DNA from 2 places in the Hahella sp. NS-SX17 genome. Region 2 is predicted to be linked to the other one. Evidence: predicted binding sites of a transcription regulator. Region 2 holds the regulator's gene; the other holds the start of a gene.

Region 1 (6,736 bases), 3.3 Mb from region 2:
TTAGATCACTTCGACGTTTGGAGAGCTAAACACTCCGTCAACCCAATGTTGGTAATTTACCTCTATGACAACCCTTTCCCATCAAAGCAAGCATTCGAAATAGATGACGAAATATGGGTATTTGAAGTTGACGCGACAAAGCCTCAGGACTTAAGCATAGCAGTCAGGATCGGCATGCACTATTACAACGCCCAAGCAAGTGACCTGTTTGGCGATATATACGTAAAAAACCTCAATGCTGAGGGTGAAAACAAAATGGAAATGCAAGCTCTGGTTAGAGCTAACAAGCACCTTTATAAAGGCGTATCACAGGCGATCCAACAAGCTGCGACCTTGTTAGGTATTCATGGAGCAATAAATCTATGGATATTCAGCAATAAGGTTAATGAGAAAATTCCTCACGAGGAATTAGTAAAGTCTTTAAAATCAGCCAACGCAGAAACCGTCACTTCGGACTTCGAAACCAAGCGAATATACCATGTAGGTAGCAATGACGGCGATGGCCAAATGAGAAACATCACCCACTTACACTTGGCTACGTTTAGAGTTTAACCTCAAAATAGGGCGCATCCTCCTGCGCCCTGATCGGTTAATAATCTTTAATCCCTGATTTATTGATTTTCCCCCACCTGAAACATATTTTTCCATTAGGTTTATCCCTTTAGTTTGAGGCGACTATGTTCAGGATTCTACTGTTTCTGGCAACCAACATTGCTGTAGTGCTTGTAGCGAGCGTGACGTTGCGGCTTTTGGGGGTTGAACCCTATCTGCAGGGCAGCGGACTGAATCTCACCTCGCTTTTGATTTTCTGCGCTGTATTTGGCATGAGCGGCGCCATGATCTCTCTCTTCCTGTCCAAATGGATAGCGAAGATGTCCACCCGCACGCAAGTGATCGAGCAACCTCGGGACGCGGTGGAGCGCTGGCTACTGGATACGGTAAGAGAGCTTTCCAGCGAAGCCGGCATCAAGATGCCGGAAGTGGGCATTTTCCCCGCCCAGCAATCCAACGCCTTCGCCACAGGCTGGAATAAAAACGATGCGCTGGTGGCGGTAAGCGAAGGGCTGCTGCGTCGCTTCAGTAAAGATGAAATACGGGCCGTGCTGGCTCACGAAATCGGTCACGTTGCGAATGGAGACATGGTCACCCTGGCGCTGATACAAGGCGTCATCAACACCTTCGTCATGTTCTTTGCACGCATCATCGGCAATGTCGTGGACAAGGCTGTTTTCAAAAATGAAAACGGTCATGGCATCGGCTTTTTCATCACCACTATTTTCGCCGAAATCGTGCTGGGCATCCTCGCCTCCATTATTGTCATGTGGTTCTCCCGCAAACGCGAGTTCCGCGCCGACGCAATGGGCGCCAAACTGGCGGGTTCTGGAGCCATGATCGCCGCGCTACAACGTCTGAAGGCAGAAACTCAGATGCCGAACGAAATGCCGGACACGCTGACCGCTTTCGGCATTACAGAGGGAGTCAAACAGGGCTTTAAAGCGCTGTTTTCGAGCCATCCTCCCCTGGATGAGCGTATCGCCGCTCTTGTCGCTAACCGCTGAGAGCCCAGGAAAGTCCCAGCCCCATCAAAAAAGCCCGGCGTCTGAGCCGGGCTTTCTCGTTTCAATATTATTGCCGTTGATTACTTGGACAGCTGCAGTTCATGCACAAAACCGCTGATCACGATCTTCGCCGCATCAGACAACCCAGTAAACTGCACCCCGTAGAGATATCTGAAAGGCGCATCATCCTGATCCATAATCGTGCGATTGCGAATGATGCCGTTGACGTTGAATGTCTTGGTAATATCCGCCACCGTAAGCGCGAAGCGCAGAATCACCTCTTCTCCGGCGTCGCCCAGCTTGGCGACGGACTTCATCCCTGCTCCTGTTTTGCTGATGTCGGTAATCACCGCCTCTTTAGGCCAGTCCCCCAGGCCACTGTCGAAATCGCTGTTGACCTGAGTGGGAATCTCGACCTTCAGGCGCTCCGCATTGCGCACTTGCAGCGCCAGAAGCTCCTTGGGATATTCCAAGTGGACGTGTGCGAAGGGCTGTAGCGCCATGTGTTTAACCTGACTGGTGAAGGCGCACACCTTGTTTTTCGCCACAGAACGCACAGTGAACGGCCGGTCCTTTTTCAAAATCAACTGTTTGCCGTCCACAACAGGCGCGGTGACCATCACACTCTGCCCTGGCGCAAAACCAATCAAGCGCACATGATAGCGCGCACTCTGATCCATGCTCTCCAGATGCAATGGATCGCCAATTTGCAGTCCCAGCTTTTCGAATGGTATTTCCACATCCTTGGGAGAATACACCGCTGCTTTATCACCCACTCAGCCATTTCTCCATGACTAGTATCCGACGACGTCTATATTGTAACGCCATTGCTCAAGCCGGATGGATTGATCGCCTCATTATTCTGTGACGATATTTTCGACAGTTTAGTATCGACCGCCTGACGCTGCTTGTGAGCCCAAATGCGTATTTTTTTGCAATGATTCACAAATAATCGCCTATCCAGGTTGATCGGCCTTTCAATATATTATCGTCCACTTTTCGAGCTTTTTCGCATTTTCGACACATAATGCCTTGGGAACGCCTTTCGAAGGATGATGGCTCCACCCGACACCATGGGCTAGCTTTAGAGATGAAGGCGTCTGCAATGGACGGAGCAGACCTAAAAACAGACGTCTATCTCGTGTCACAGGATCGTCATGAGACAAGTTTAGGCTGATGCAAACTCTGGAGGTCCGGGCAAATGCAAGCGAACAATTGGCGGAAATCGGCAAGCGAAACCGGCGACGACGAGCGTATGAACGGCGCCGCCATCATTTTGGAGAGCGGTGAGGAAATCCCTATTACTGAAGCGATGATTCAGCAGGCGTTGAAAGCCATGGAAGATGATTGGAATCCGTGGAGCCGCCAGCACATGAGCATGGGCCAGCGGCAAAAGGGCTGAGCTATTTCGAGCTAAGATTAAACCCAACCGCGCTCAGGGTGGCCAGGAGATCCGCTTTGCCGCCCTTGAGTTCAATCTTGATCCGATCAAACCCTCTGCGCACGCGATACTCTCTGCGCAAACGATCAAACTCCTGAGCCCGCAATGGCGCGTCCAAACGCAATGTACGCTTTAGCTGGCTGTCATCATGACGCACGTCATAACTTGCCCTAATGGCCGTATGCAGCGCCCAATCCGGATCAACTCCAGAAGAGAAAGCCATTCTACGCAAAGGCGGCTCAGGCAAGAACTGTCCCAGTTTATGCCGCACTGGCAAGCCGAGATAGCGGCTCAGGTGTTGATAGATAATCTCTGTTCCCGCCGTGCGGCCATCCAGCGTGTAGCCCGCAATATGCGGCGTAGCGAAGTGGCACAGCATCGCCAGCTCCACGTCAATGGCGGGCTCGTTGTTCCAGACGTCAAGCACGACGGTCAGGCCGTCCCCTCTCTGCAGCCGGCCCTTGAGTGCGACTTCGTCAATCACTTCGCCGCGACAGGTGTTGATCAGAATCTGGTCCGAACGCAAATTCTCGATCATCGCCGAGTTCAACAAGCCCCGCGTCGGACAGGGACCGGAATCCGTCAATGGGGTGTGCAAGGTAATGATGTCGCACTGCAACACCTCTTCCAGAGAAAACAGATTCTGCTCTCCTGCGGCCTCTCTGGGGGGATCATTGGATTTCACCTCAAGCCCCAGCAAGGTCAGCGCGCGCTCAAGTCGCCCGCCAATTTCACCGCGCCCGATAATGCCCACGGTCTTGTCTTCCAGATCGAAGCCCAACTGTTCGCTCAGTACGGACAGACAGCTCACCACATACTCAACCACAGCGCTGGCGTTACAGCCCGGCGCATTACTGAACCCCACTCCCCGTGAAGTGAGGTAGTCCATGTCGACATGATTACAGCCAATAGTGGCGGAGCCGACAAACTTCACACTGGTGTTTTCCAGCAGACGTTCGTCCACCCTGGTCACTGAACGCACCAGCAGCACATCCGCATCACGCAGGTGCTCATTGCTGATTTCACGCCCCGGAAGCGTATGAATTTCTCCCATTGATCCGAAAAACGGCTGCAGTAGGGGAATATTCTCATCTGCAACTATTTTCATCTTCCCTTTCCTCTTGGTCGGTATGCTCGGCTACTGCAGTAAATCATCATCCGGGTGAATCAGAGCCAGCTCATGACCCAGATATTTCTCCAGTTCCGGAATCAGGAAGGAATCATCCTCACAGGCGAAGCTGATGGAAACGCCCGTCGCGCCCGCGCGCCCGGTGCGCCCGATACGGTGAACGTAATCTTCCGGGTCGTCGGGGAGATTGTAATTGACCACGTGAGTCACTCCATCAATATGCAGACCACGGCCCGCGACATCGGTGGCGACCAGCACGCGGAAGTCGCCTTTACGGAAGCGCTCCAGCGTCTTTAAGCGTTTTTGCTGGGGTAATTCACCAGAGATAAGCTCATTTTTGATGGAGTGGCGATTCAAGGCCTCCGACAGGCTTCTGGTTTCGTCACGACGGTTACAAAAAACAATCACGCGACGAGTTTCACTGTCCTTCAACAGATTCACCAGCAGCTTGCGCTTGGCGCTGCTTTCCACCATATAGATGCGCTGGTCCACCGTTTTGGCGGGAAGATGATCCACCGCCAGCATGACTTCCACCGGTTCTTCAGTCCAACGCCGCGCCAGATTCTTGATGTCTTCACTGAAGGTCGCGCTGAACAGCAGAGTCTGCCTCTCTCTCGGCGTAGCCCGGACAATGCGTTTAACGTCGGGAATAAAACCCATGTCCAGCATGCGATCCGCCTCGTCCAGCACCAGCACTTCCACCTGATCCAGATAAATGTCGGCGCTGGTGAGATGATCGAGCAAACGGCCTGGTGTTGCGATCAACAGATCCACGGCTTCGTCGCGCAGCTTTCTGCGCTGACGATCCAGCTGGGTGCCGCCAATGACGGAAATAATATTCAGTTTCAAATGTTTGGCGAGGGCGCTGGCGTCTTTCTCAATCTGCAACGCCAACTCACGGGTCGGCGCCACCACCAGGGCTCTCGGTTCGCTGGAGAAGCGCTCTTCAGTCGGAATGGGATTGGAGACCAGACGCTGCAGGATAGTGATCAGGAACGCGGCGGTCTTACCGGTGCCAGTCTGCGCCTGACCGATCAGGTCTACGCCCTGCAGCGTGTGCGGCAGCGTCTGGCCCTGAATGGGGGTGCAGCGCTCAAATGTCAGATCGCTAATAGCCTGCTCAAGTTTTGGGTGTAGATTCAGAGAAGAAAAGAGGACGGCGTTATCCGTCGTTTGATCACTAACTGTCATGATTTTTGAAGATATTCCCGGCAAACCGACGTAGTCCAAACCCCATACTTTATGCGATGGGCGACAGGACCTGCAATGTTTGCAATTAATTGTTTAAAACAAGCCCGCCAACGCCTCATTCGCCAACCGCCCGCTCTTTGCGACAGGCCCAGTGAATGGGATATTGAGAAGCTTATCCGCAGACGCTCCATCGCGCACCGCTTATTCGGGTTATTCCGGGATCTCCGCAAACATTCATAGTTTATCCAGTGCAAACAGAGACAGTCCGAAATTTTCCCGCCCTATGTATGTGTCCAAAAAACAGTCCAGAAGTTGCTGGGCGCGCGGCGGCAACCCTTCTTGCAGATAGCGTCGCGCCTGTTCATGAACGGCGGCCTTGAAGGCCTCTTCCCCGGCGGCGCCTTGACCGTCGAGATTGTCGAAACTGATAAAAAACTTTACGCCACAGGCTTCCGCCAGAATCCACTCCAACGCCTGCGGCTTGACTTCAACCCGCTCAAACTCCGCCTGACGTTGAGCGCTGCGGCCATCAGGCTCGTACCAATACCCGTAGTCGGCCTGTTGGCGACGCGTTTCGCCTGCGATACACCAGTGGGAAATCTCATGCAATGCGCTATTCACAAAGCCATGAGCAAAATGAATTTCATTACATCCACCTGTCGCGGAAGCGGGCAAGTAAACAGGTTCGCCTTGTCCGCGCACCAGCACTGTATTCAGTGTTTCACGGAACAAACCGTCGAACAAAAGCTGCAAGTCATGCGCCGTAGCGGCCGGCATGGAGAAGTCTAATCTGGAATAACTCGACAACGCGTAAAAAACCCCGATGCGTGACAGCTCCATGTCGCTACAATCAAGCCGGACGGCATGCCCGTCTTATGGAAGCCCCATCGCCTGTGCGAAGCACTTAGAGTATAGGCGCTGCGACTTATTCAGGCGGTTCTTAAAAATAGTTTAACTTAACCGCAGAAAGTCGCGCAGACAGGGGCCTTGGATTATGATGGCCGATTATCGATTTTATGGATAAGGTAATCAATTGTAATTTCAACGAGAAGTTCAAGTTTTTTGAACCTCCGGCCCGGTAAATTGTCATATTGAACCAGTCCATGCCCGCGCAACCAAAGGGACGCCCGGGTAACAGGAGCGCTGGATAGCGCCACTTTTAATTTTAAGCACCTGTAGCGAGAAACATGCCCCTAATACTCAGAGCCCTATTCATACTGACGCTGCTTTGCTGCGCAGCAGTCAGAGCGGAAAGCAACCTGTTCGGCGACAATAGCGGCTTTCTGGCCGAGCCGGAATTCCTGCCTGTGGAAGAGGCCTACCGGTTCTCGTCATCGGTGGAAGGCGATGAGTTGATTCTCCATTGGAAAATTGAAGAAGGCTACTACCTCTACAAAGACCGCACGTCGGTGACGA
Region 2 (6,736 bases):
ATCTTCCGGCACATCTTCCCAGCGCGTTCCGGGAGCGATACCGTCTTCGGGCCAGCCTTCCGCCTCATCATAAATGTATCCGCACACTACACATTGCCATTTACGCATCACAGTATCCTATTCAATTTTGTCAAAAAAGCCGCAAAGAGCTTCTTATTTATGGTAAAACGCCTGATTCACAGTGTGTGCATTTATAAGGTTCCGGCCGGCATTGATCAAGTCATTCCGGGGCTAAATCGTTATACTGGGCTTTGTTGAGACGCTGACGTCGCCAATAAATCCTGTAACATATTAAATTATTAGAAAATTCATCATTACAACGGTAACTCTCAGGTAATTCCAATGTCCCATAGTATGGAAAACATGCAGCAGGTATTTCAGGAAGCAGACTGCTTATTTGACGAAGCGCAGGTAGATCAGGCGATTGATCGTCTGGCGCAGGAAATCACGGCGCAACTGAAAGACAGCAACCCTCTGGTGTATTGCGTGATGACCGGCGGCGTCGTATTCGCTGGCAAACTGCTGCCCAAGCTGCGCTTTCCTCTGGAAGTCAGTTACATTCACGCGACTCGCTATAATAATCAGACCAGCGGCGGCGGCCTGAAATGGAAAGTAGAGCCCGTGGAAAACCTGGAAGGGCGCACTATCCTGATTCTCGACGACATCCTTGATGAAGGAACCACTTTACACGCCATCTGCGATTACTGCGACGGCAAGCAGCCGGAAAAAGTCTATACCGCCGTACTGGTGGACAAACAGCATGAGCGTAAAGTCTACCCCGGCCAGAAGTGTGATTTCACTGGTCTGGAAGTCGCGGACCGCTACATTTTCGGCTATGGCATGGATTACAAAGGCTACTGGCGCAACGCTCCGGGAATCTACGCTGTAAAAGGCCTCTAAACCCTGCCCGCTCGGGCTCCAAATGATTAATATGCCAATGGTATTGGCACATTAATAAAGAGGCGCATGGAGGCGACGGCGAGCCGCGGGAGACAGGACCTGACATGGGCAGCCCTGTCGTTGCAGACATGTAGAAGGAAGCTATTTGTCTGCCTGAATAATAATTTACTAACAGGCGATGCTGGTTCCTTACCTATTATGCATGAAGCTAATCTGAGTCAGTTTCTGGTGCTGATTACAGCGGCGGTCGTCGTATCGTCGCTGTTCCGGCGTATGAACGTTCCCTCTGTCCTGGCTTACCTTGCGGTAGGCCTCGGCGTTGGTCCCACAGCCCTGGGCTGGGTGGACGACGTAGAGACAATCCAAGTGCTGGCGGAGTTCGGCGTGGTGTTTCTGCTGTTCTCCCTCGGGCTGGAATTCTCTCTGGCCAAGATGATTGCTTTGCGCAAGGTAGTGTTCAACCTGGGCGGCTGGCAAGTGGCGGTAAGCAGTTTGGTGATTTTCGGCATCGCCCGGCTGTTCCAGGCCAGCACCGAGGAGGCCATCATTATCGCCGGCGCATTAGCGTTATCCTCCACAGCAGTAGTCAGCAAAGAGCTGGTGCAGCGTAACGAACTGGGTCAGCCCCACGGCGTGATGTCGATGGGAGTGCTGCTGTTTCAGGATCTGGCTGCAGTTATCTTTTTGATTCTGGTGCCGTTTCTGGCCGGCGGGTCGGATAGTTCACTGGCCGCCGCTCTGGCCATCACCCTGGGTAAAGGCGCGCTCTTGTTCGCGCTGATGCTGGCGATCGGCAAGTATCTGTTGCCGTTCATTTTTTCGGAAGTCGCCAAATCTCATTCAGAAGAGCTGTTTGTACTGACCGTGTTGATGGTGTCGTTATTGGCCGCGGCGTTGACGCACAGCTTCGGTCTGTCTATGGCCCTGGGCGCGTTCATCGCGGGCATGATGCTGTCCGAAACTCACTATAAACATCAGATTGAAGCGGATATCCGTCCTTTTCGCGACCTGTTGCTCGGCCTGTTTTTCATCAGCGTCGGCATGATCGTCGACTTCGGAGAAGTCGTCGCGAACTGGCCTTGGATACTTCTCATCACCGCGATGCTTCTGGCGGCGAAAGCCACGCTGATCGGAGTGCTGGCGTATCGTCACCAGAAAGACAGGGCGGTAGCGTTGAAAACCGGACTTTACCTGGCTCAGGGCGGCGAGTTCGGATTCGCCCTGTTTGCGTTGGGAGAAAAGTTTCAACTCATCTCCAAACAAGCCGGCGCGGTAGTCATTACCACTGTCATTCTCAGCATTACCTTGACTCCCGGGCTGATGAGCCTCGCACGTCACCTCAGCACCCGCTTTCCCTCCGATAAAGGCCAGGGCATGGCGCAGACCCGTGTCGAAGCGCTGACTGTCGCCTGCTCGGAGTTGGAAGGTCACGCCATCGTTTGCGGATTCGGCCGCGTTGGCCAGACGGTCGCCCGGTTCATGCGCCGCAGCGCCATGCCCATGACCGCCGTGGACAAAGATCCGGTGCGGGTAAAAGAAGCCGCCGCCGCAGGCGAGCCAGTTCATTTTGGCGATTCCGAGCGTCTGGACATTCTCAAAGCCCTTGGCCTGGAAAGAGCTCGCCTGATTATCATCACTTACGCAGATGTGGACAAAAGTCTGGCGGTCATTCGCAAGGTGCGCTCAACCGGTTCTCAAGTGCCGATTCTGGTGCGCACGGCGGACGACTCCAAGATGACGCTGTTGCAAGAAGCCGGCGCCACGGAGATCGTGCCGGAGACGCTGGAGGCCAGCTTGATGTTGGTCACCCAAGTGCTTACCCTTATGGGCGCGCCGGCAAGGAAAATTCATCGCCAGATCGAAGAAGTCCGCCGCAGCCGCTATAAAATGCTGCATGGCTACTACCCAGGCATTAACTCCCAGTTGGTCGGCGCTGACGGGACGCCACTGGAAAAACTGCATGCACTGACGCTGCCTGACGGCGCCTACGGCTGCCATCGCTCACTGGCGCAAATGAAGCTGGCGGCCTGCAATATCGACAGCATCCGTCGCGGCGAAGAGGAGTTCTTCGACCCCACTGGCGAGTTTATCCTGCAACCCGGCGACACACTGATTCTGCATGGCTCGGCGGATCAGGTTGAACAGGCGGAAAACAGATTGCTGGGCGGCTGAGCTTGAACGCGATATCAATCCACACACTAAAACAGGATTCTGTCTGGTTATGAAATCCCAAGGGCGTCCAGCTCCTTCCCTGGCGGAGCAGTTCAAGGCGAAATTGCCGGTCTACATTGACCTCACGCGACTGAACCGCCCTATCGGAACCTATTTGCTGCTTTGGCCTACCCTGTGGGCGCTATGGCTGGCCTCAGAGGGCGCGCCCTCCATCAAGAACCTGTTCATTTTCATATTAGGTGTTTTGTTGATGCGTTCAGCCGGCTGTGTGATCAACGATTACGCTGATCGCCGCATAGACATGCACGTAGAGCGCACCAAGGGCCGTCCATTCGCCCAAGACAGGGTGACGGAAAAAGAAGCGCTTACACTGTTCGGCGTATTGGTCGGCATTTCATTTATTCTGGTGCTTTTCACCAACGCCCTGACGATCTATCTTTCCGCTGGCGCACTGGCGCTGGCTTCTACGTACCCTTTCATGAAACGACACACTTACCTGCCCCAGGTCGTACTTGGCGCCGCTTTCGCTTGGGGCATCCCCATGGCATTCGCTGCAGAGTTGGACGCCGTGCCGCAACAGGCGTGGCTTTTGTACACTGCGACAGTGGTTTGGACCGTCGCCTATGACACCATGTACGGCATGGCGGACCGGGAAGACGACCTCAAGATTGGCGTCAAATCCACGGCGATCCTGTTCGGTGAAGCCGACCGCGCCGCCGTGGCGGGACTGCAAGTATTGACCCTGGGCATGCTGTTTATGGTTGGCGCACAGTATGAACTGGGCGTCTATTATCAGGTTTCGCTGATCGTCGCCGCCGTCTTGTTCGTGTATCAACAACACCTGATTCGCGACCGCGAATCTCAACACTGCTTCAAAGCCTTTCTCAACAATCACTGGGTCGGCGCCGTCGTTTTTCTTGGTCTGGCGCTGGAATTCATCTTCCGCCCCTGACTAGGCTACGTCATGCCTTTTGTCCGGCCATCACAGGCCGGCCCCATTTCCATCACATTTATTAAGCGCCTGTCATATACTTGTAACAAAACGCCGTTGTAATAATTCGGCAATCGAGTATTCAAAAAGGTGTTTTGCATGGCAAGCAAACAAGTTCTCATTGTGGACGATGAGCCCGCCATCCGGGAAATGATCGCAGTCGCTCTGGAAATGGCCGACTATGACTATCTGGAGGCAGGAGACGCGCGGGAAGCGCATGCGTTGATCATTGATCAGAAACCGGACCTCATACTGTTGGACTGGATGTTGCCCGGCGTCAGCGGCATTGAATTCGCACGCAGACTCAAGCGTGACCAAAACACCTCGGAAATCCCACTCATCATGCTCACCGCTAAAACCGAAGAGGACAACAAAGTCCAGGGCTTGGAAGTGGGCGCCGACGACTACATCACCAAGCCATTCTCTCCAAGAGAGCTGGTCGCCCGCCTGAAAGCTGTGCTGCGACGCACCGCCGTACAGGGTATGGAAACGCCCATTGAAGTCGAGGGGCTGCGACTGGACCCAGTATGTCACCGCGTCACCGCCAAAGGCGATGCGCTCAACATGGGCCCCACAGAGTACAAGCTCCTGCAGTTCTTTATGACGCATCAAGAACGGGTGTATACTCGCGGACAGCTTTTGGACCAGGTATGGGGCGGCAACGTCTATGTGGAAGAGCGCACGGTGGACGTGCATATTCGACGCTTACGCAAAGCGCTGGAGCCCAGCCATCATCATTTGGTTCAAACCGTGCGTGGGACGGGGTATCGCTTTTCGACACGAGCGCCATAAGCGCAGCGACCTGTCTTAAATAATAAATAATTCCAAAAGAAGTATTCATCAAAACGCATGCGCAATCACTGGCGTCATTATGCGCGGCTACTGGTTTACAGTTTGCTGGGCTGCATCGTTGTCGGACTTGTCATAGGCTCGGTAGCCTGGGCGCTGGTGTTTGGTCTTACCGCGTATCTGGGATGGACACTCACACAGGCGTTTCGGATGCATCGCTGGCTGTATCAGACGAAAATGGAAGACCCACCCGAGAGTCGCGGTCTCTGGGGGGACTTGTTTGACGGCATTCATCGTCTACAGGTGCAGCACTACCGCTCCCGTGACCGGCTGCAAGCGATGATTGACCGCATACAGGAATCCACCAACGCACTCAAAGACGCCGTCGTCATGACTAACAGCGAAGGCGCAATGGACTGGTGGAACCAGTCCGCAGAAAAGCTGCTCGGGTTCAAATACCCCACTGATCGTGGCCAACTCATCTATAACCTGATCCGCACACCGATTTTTAAACGCTATTTCGCCTCCAAAAAGTATCAGGAACCGCTGATCCTCAACGCCCCGAATAACCCCAACCTGAAGTTACAGTTTCACATCACTTTGTTTGGTGAAGATGATCGCTTATTGCTGGTTCAGGATGTCACCCGTCTGTATCGCCTGGAAGAAATGCGGCGGGACTTCGTCTCTAACGTTTCTCATGAGCTGCGTACGCCATTAACGGTTATTTCCGGTTATTTGGAAACCCTCATCGACAATGCTGACGATTTACCGCCGCGCTGGAATCGCGCCATGAACCAAATGCAGCAACAGGCGCAGCGAATGGAGGCGCTGGTTAATGATTTATTGCTTCTGTCCCGTATAGAAAATGACGGCTCAAATTTCAAAGCCACACTGGTGGATATAGACAGCATGCTGCGCGCCATCTGCAGCGACGCCCGAGCGCTCAGCCAGGAAAAAGGCCACCGGATAGAATTAAACCTGGAAAGCGCCGCCGGACTGACCGGTAACGAAACGCAGTTGCACAGCGCCTTCTCCAACATCGTCATGAATGCAGTGAAATATACCCCCGCCAATGGGGAAATCCGGGTGCGCTGGTTCGAAGATAAGAAAGGCGTGCATTTCGCCGTCAGAGACAGCGGCATTGGCATCGATCCCCTGCACATCCCCAGGCTGACGGAGCGCTTTTACCGGGCCGACCCTTCACGGGCCGCAGACACGGGGGGCACCGGCCTGGGCCTTGCTATCGTCAAACACGTCTTGATCAATCACGATGGGGAACTGGAAATCACCAGCCATATCGGCGCAGGAAGCACTTTTACCTGCCACTTCCCACGCGCCCGCATGGCGTCTGCGGAAGCGTTAGCGGAAGCCGAAGAAGTGAGGGATTAAATAAGCTTAGAATTTAGCGATAAACTTGGATAAGGACGCCATCTTATCCGGGTCTTCATCCACAAAACGGATAACGATACTGATAAAGTCCGTATCCACCCGTTTCTCCACGGCCTGAAGCATGTGCACATAGCCGTTGATCCGCTCAAGGGTCTCGCCATCGTCGACCTCTATGTCCACCACCGCCGGATCAAGAATCATCGGAAAACGTTGTCCTCGCTTGGCGATCACTTTCACTTCCGTCAGGGTAATAGCTTTAATCACGCAGGGCAGGTTGAACTCAGCAAAACGAATCTGCGCCAGGGCCTTCTTGCCTGAGACCGCTGGCGCAGACTTTTTCGGAGAAGAGGTTCCCCCAGTCAACAAGGCTGCGCTATCAGCAAAAGGACCAGGCGTCACGGCTGGCGCTGAGGTTTGTTTGGCGCTGTCGGACGCCTGCATCAATACGGAGGCGGAATCAGCGCCCGGTCGGGCGGAAGAAGTTTTTTCACCGGC

What was found. The regulator PhoB, encoded in region 2, activates phosphate uptake and scavenging genes when phosphate is short. The targets are predictions, from matches to a motif close to TGTCATANNNNTGTCANA.
Region 1: AC2IBB_RS22770 (PA1571 family protein) is a predicted target of PhoB. The motif match lies at 2,702-2,719, and genes of this name have one in related genera.

The regions. Positions count from the first base shown of each region.
Region 1 is NZ_CM170632.1:5,116,521-5,123,256, forward strand. Features, by position in the region: gene AC2IBB_RS22755 (hypothetical protein) at 1-552, shown strand, start outside; gene htpX (protease HtpX) at 678-1,559, shown strand; gene AC2IBB_RS22765 (flagellar brake protein) at 1,640-2,335, opposite strand; gene AC2IBB_RS22770 (PA1571 family protein) at 2,761-2,961, shown strand; gene pdxB (4-phosphoerythronate dehydrogenase PdxB) at 2,963-4,108, opposite strand; gene AC2IBB_RS22780 (DEAD/DEAH box helicase) at 4,139-5,320, opposite strand; gene AC2IBB_RS22785 (elongation factor P hydroxylase) at 5,555-6,097, opposite strand; gene dsbD (protein-disulfide reductase DsbD) at 6,508-6,736, shown strand, end outside.
Region 2 is NZ_CM170632.1:1,089,410-1,096,145, reverse strand. Features, by position in the region: gene rd (rubredoxin) at 1-108, opposite strand, end outside; gene AC2IBB_RS05005 (hypoxanthine-guanine phosphoribosyltransferase) at 343-900, shown strand; gene AC2IBB_RS05000 (monovalent cation:proton antiporter family protein) at 1,099-3,072, shown strand; gene ubiA (4-hydroxybenzoate octaprenyltransferase) at 3,122-4,024, shown strand; gene phoB (phosphate regulon transcriptional regulator PhoB) at 4,163-4,855, shown strand; gene phoR (phosphate regulon sensor histidine kinase PhoR) at 4,913-6,241, shown strand; gene AC2IBB_RS04980 (response regulator) at 6,248-6,736, opposite strand, start outside.